DNA from 2 places in the Massilia sp. DWR3-1-1 genome. Region 2 is predicted to be linked to the other one. Evidence: riboswitches for the same ligand, from Rfam matches in the RefSeq annotation. Region 2 holds a riboswitch; the other holds the start of a gene.
The links. Region 2 has a riboswitch for thiamine pyrophosphate ahead of ACP7EY_RS04740 (TonB-dependent siderophore receptor). Riboswitches for the same ligand answer to the same signal wherever they lie in the genome.
Positions count from the first base shown of each region.

Region 1: linked by a shared signal. The riboswitch ahead of thiC (phosphomethylpyrimidine synthase ThiC) and the one ahead of ACP7EY_RS04740 (TonB-dependent siderophore receptor) in region 2 are both predicted to bind thiamine pyrophosphate.

Region 1 covers NZ_JAFCXL010000002.1:355,354-357,805, reverse strand. Annotated here, with positions in the region: gene thiC (phosphomethylpyrimidine synthase ThiC) at 1-1,274, opposite strand, end outside; TPP riboswitch at 1,342-1,448, opposite strand; gene ACP7EY_RS03855 (KGG domain-containing protein) at 1,902-2,138, shown strand; gene ACP7EY_RS03850 (hemerythrin domain-containing protein) at 2,210-2,452, shown strand, end outside.
Region 2 covers NZ_JAFCXL010000003.1:139,741-142,192, reverse strand. Annotated here, with positions in the region: gene ACP7EY_RS04750 (glutathione S-transferase) at 1-227, opposite strand, end outside; gene ACP7EY_RS04745 (SRPBCC family protein) at 355-882, shown strand; TPP riboswitch at 956-1,053, shown strand; gene ACP7EY_RS04740 (TonB-dependent siderophore receptor) at 1,132-2,452, shown strand, end outside.

The sequences.
Region 1 (2,452 bases), on a different contig from region 2:
TCGCCCAGGGTCTTCAGTTCGGCCAGCTGGGCTTCGTCGTTGGCGTCGTAGATCGAGCCGGGGCGCAAGCCGTCGCCCAGGCTGAAGGCGACGTCGTAGGCCTTCATGATCTGGCAGATGTCCTCGAAATGGGTGTACAGGAAGGACTCACGATGATGCGCCAGGCACCACTTGGCCATGATCGAGCCGCCGCGCGAAACGATGCCGGTCAGGCGACTGGCCGTCATCGGCACGTAGCGCAGCAGCACGCCGGCGTGGATGGTGAAATAGTCGACGCCCTGCTCGGCCTGTTCGATCAGGGTGTCGCGGTAAATCTCCCAGGTGAGGTCTTCGGCCTTGCCGTTGACCTTTTCCAGCGCCTGGTAGAGCGGCACGGTGCCGATCGGCACCGGGCTGTTGCGGATCACCCATTCGCGCGTTTCGTGAATGTGCTTACCGGTCGACAGGTCCATCACGTTGTCGCCGCCCCAGCGGATCGCCCAGGTCATCTTTTCCACCTCTTCGCCGATCGACGAGCTCACCGCCGAATTGCCGATGTTGGCGTTGATCTTGACGAGGAAATTGCGACCGATGATCATCGGCTCGACTTCCGGATGGTTGATGTTGGCGGGGATGATGGCGCGCCCGCGCGCCACCTCGGCGCGCACGAATTCGGGCGTGATCTCGGCCGGGGTGGCGGCGCCGAAGGACTGGCCGGGATGCTGGCGCCCCATCACTGCGGCCAGCCGGTAGCCCATCGGGCCGGACGCTTCGAGTTCGGCCAGGTACTCCTTGCGGCGCAGGTTTTCGCGGATGGCGACGAACTCCATCTCCGGCGTGATGATGCCGCGCCGGGCGTAGTGCAGCTGGGTGACGTTGGCGCCGTCGCGGGCGCGGCGCGGCTTGCGCTGCAAATCAAAGCGCATGGCGGCGGTGGCGGGATCGACCGCGCGCTCGGCGCCGAAGCGGGAACTGGGCCCTGGCAGCTCGACCGTGTCGTCGCGCTCGACGATCCACGGCGTGCGCGGGCAGGCCAGGCCAGAACGGATATCGATGCGAACGTCGGGGTCGGTGTAGGGCCCGGAGGTGTCGTAGACATACACGGGCGGGTTCGCTTCGCCGCCGAAGGCGTCGCCGGTGGCCGCCTGGGCGATGGCGCGCATGGGCACGCGGATGTCGGCGCGGCTGCCTTGCACGTAGATTTTGCGCGAGTTCGGCAGCGGCGCGATGGCGGCGTCGTCGACGACGGCGGTGGACGATAAAAACGGCGCCTTGGCGCGAGATGTGACGGTCATGTGGTTGGCTCCTTTGGGTGGCTCGAAATAAGGAGCCAGCAAAGGAGGGCGCGATGGCGGCGCACGGCCCCCGATCACGTTGCTTCCCTTCGCTGGCATTATCCAGATCAGGTTCAGAGGGTGTTTCTCACCCGCGCCACGCTTTCGCGTATTGCAGGACCCCTAGCGTTTGCCGCTTGCGCGGCAGCGTCGATTCTAAGCCCAATCGAAAGCAGGCCACAAGCCTTGCTGCGAAATAGTTTTTGCCGGCCCCGCCCGGCGCGTGGGCGCCTCCCCTCCTTTTCCTCGAACAATGGCCCCCACAAAATGTTCTTTTTCGGCGAGGGCCCCTCCTACACGACGCTCAAAAAGCTTCCTACATGGACGGGCAGCGCCCGGCCCTACGATGAACTCCCTTCACAGGAAGCGCCCGCGGCAATGCGGGTGACATTGATCCAATCACAACGGGAGATCGACATGGCAACGAACAAGGACAGTGGCAGCAAATCGGGCAGCGACGATAAATCGGCGGACAAGCAGGGGACGCAAGGCAAGCAGGCCAACCAGGGCAATCAAGGCAGCCAGGGTGGTCAAAGCGATCAGGGCAGCCGCCAGAGTGGCGACACCAGCAACCGCGGCTTCGCCTCGATGGACCCGGACAAGCAGCGTGAAATTGCCGCCGAGGGCGGTCGGGCCGCGCACGCTTCAGGCCACGCCCACGAATTCACCTCCGAAGAGGCGCGCAAGGCAGGCTCGATGAGCCACAAGAACGACGGCAATGAGCAGAGCGGCAGCGGCGGCAGCGCTGGTAGCGGCGGCTCGGGCAGCGGCGGCGGCAAAGCGTCGGGCGACAGCGGTGGCACGGGCGGGTCGCGTTCCAAATAAACCCGCCACCCCGGGCCAGGCGCAGCGTGCGCCTGGCTCTTTTTTGATTCATATCTACAAGGAGTCGCACCATGGCAGGCACCTCGAAATCGACCAGCACCAGTAGCAGCCCCGTTACTGGCGCTGCCGCGTCCATCGACGCCATTGATTTGTTGACACAAGACCACGAAGAAGTCCGTGGCATGTTTGACACCTACGACGCGCTCAGCGATCGTTCCATCGCCAGCAAGCGCCGCCTGGCGCTGGAGATCTGCCTGGCCCTGACCAAGCACGCCACCGCCGAGGAAGAGATTTTTTACCCGGCCGTGCGCGCC
Region 2 (2,452 bases):
AGGAACTGCAGGATGTTGGCGACCTGTCCCAGCGTCTGCTCGCCCGCGACCAGGAAAGGCGGTGCAAACGGGGGCGTCGCCCCTGCCGCCATTTTTTCCATCGGGCGGGCGATGCCGTTCTTGCCGCGCGCGACATCGGTGTAGGGCGCCTGGACCTCTTCCAGCGCCAGCCGCACGAATTCGCCGCGGCCCTGGATAGTGGGCCAGTAATACAGTTGATAAGGCATGCACGCTCCCGGGGAAATGGCTGATGAACTTGATTATCGTGCAATTGCCGAATCAGGGGCGCCACGTGCTAATCTCGCGCTACCGCTCACCATCACAGAGGCGGACAGCGACCAATCGGAGACCACCATGTTGAAAAAATTCGCACTCGGCGTGCTTGCCATCGTCATCGTCATCCTGCTGATGGCGGCCATGAAACCGGACAGTTTCACCATTGTCCGCTCGACGACGGTGAACGCGCCGCCCGAAAAAATCGCCGCCCTGATCACCGACTTTCACCGGTGGCGCGCGTGGTCGCCGTGGGAACATCTCGACCCCGCCATGCAGCGCAGTTTCAGCGGCGCGCCCAGCGGCAAGGGCGCCGTCTACGAATGGCGCGGCAACAAGGAGGTCGGCCGCGGGCGCATGGAAATCCTCGAGGCGGCGACGCCCGCGCGCACCGTCGTCAAGCTCGATTTCATCGAGCCTTTCGCCTCGAGCAACGTGACCGAATTCCTGCTCGTCCCGGCCGGCGCCGGCACCACCGTCAGCTGGACCATGACGGGGCCGATGCTGTTCGTGTCGAAGCTGATGACGGTGTTCGTCAGCATGGACACGCTGATCGGCAAGGACTTCGACAAGGGCCTGGCCCAGCTGAAAACGGCCGCCGAAAAGTAAGGACCGCGCCACGCCGGGGATCGAAAAACCTGACCCCGGTCAATTTGACACGCTTGTTGTTCATGCTATGATCCGCCTTCGCTAGGGGTCCTGGAACTTGTTTCCGGGTGAGAAATACCCTCCGTACCTGATCTGGATAATGCCAGCGAAGGAAAGCGCAAAGCAGGTCCCTCCTTTGTTCGCTCCTCCCGTTTGGCTCCGGTTTTATGATCGCGCTGGTTCGCCGGCGCAGAACAACGAGCAAACACCATGTCATCGAAACACCTGAAATACACCGTCGTCGCCTTCGCCGTCATGCAGGCCTGCGCCGCCGGCGCGCAGACCCAGCCCCAGCCCTCGGGCATCGCCGAAGTCATCATCAAGGGCGAAAAAGCCAACCCGGCCGACCGCGCCAGCATCGGCGGCTTCGGCGAAGCGTCGGTCCTGCAAACCCCGGTGTCGATCACCGTCGTCGACCAGCAGAAGCTGCAGGACTTCAGCATCCGCAACGCCACCGAGGCGATGATTTTCGACGCCAGCGTCAGCGACGCCTACAACGCCATCGGCTACGCCGAGAATTTCTCCATCCGCGGCTTTAATCTCGATAACACGTCGAGCTACCGCAAGGACGGCCTGGCCATCCCCGGCGACACCCAGATCCCGCTCGAGAACAAGGAGCGCATCGAAGTGCTCAAGGGCCTGGCCGGACTGCAGGCGGGGGTGGCCGCGCCCGGCGGCATCATCAACTTCGTCACCAAGCGCCCCACCAACACCGACCTGCGCACGGCCACCGTGGAAGTGCGCGAGCGCGGCACCGTGTACGGCGCGGTCGACGTCGGCGGGCGCTTCGAGGACCGCCGTTTCGGCTACCGCATCAACGCCGCCGCCGAAAAGCTGCGCTCCTACGTCAAGGGTGCCGACGGCGAGCGCCAGTTCGTCGCCGCCGCCTTCGACTGGCAGATCAGCCCCGACGCCCTGCTGCAGGTCGATGCCGACTACCAGCACAAGTCGCAGCTGACCGCGCCCGGCTACCAGCTCATTGCCGGCGTGGCCCTGCCGTCGAACATCTCGCAAACCCTGCTGCTCAACGACCAGCCGTGGGCGCGCCCCGTCGACACCCGCTCGACCAACGTGGGCGCGCGCTTTAGCTACCGCTTCAACGAGACGCTCGACGCCGAAGTGGCCATCAACAAGCACTGGTTCAAGCGCGACGACTACACCGCTTTCCCGTATGGCTGTTCCAACGAAGGCGCCGGCTTTTATCCGGGCTTTTGCTCGAACGGCGACTACGATGTGTACGACTACCAGAGCGCGGGCGAGACCAAGACGCCGCTGGGCGCCGAAGCGCAGCTGCACGCAAAGTTCGCCACCGGCGCGGTGAGCCACCAGCTGACCGCCGGCATGTCGATTTTTACCCGCCAGGACAAGGCCGGCGACTACGTCTACGACTACGCCGGCTACAGCAATATCTACCACCCGCTGGTGACGGCGCCGGCCCCCGGCAAGCCCGTCACCGGCGCGGCCTACCTGCGCCGGCGCGAAAACGAGCGCGCCGTCTACGTGCAGGACATCGCCGCCCTGACCGGCCAGC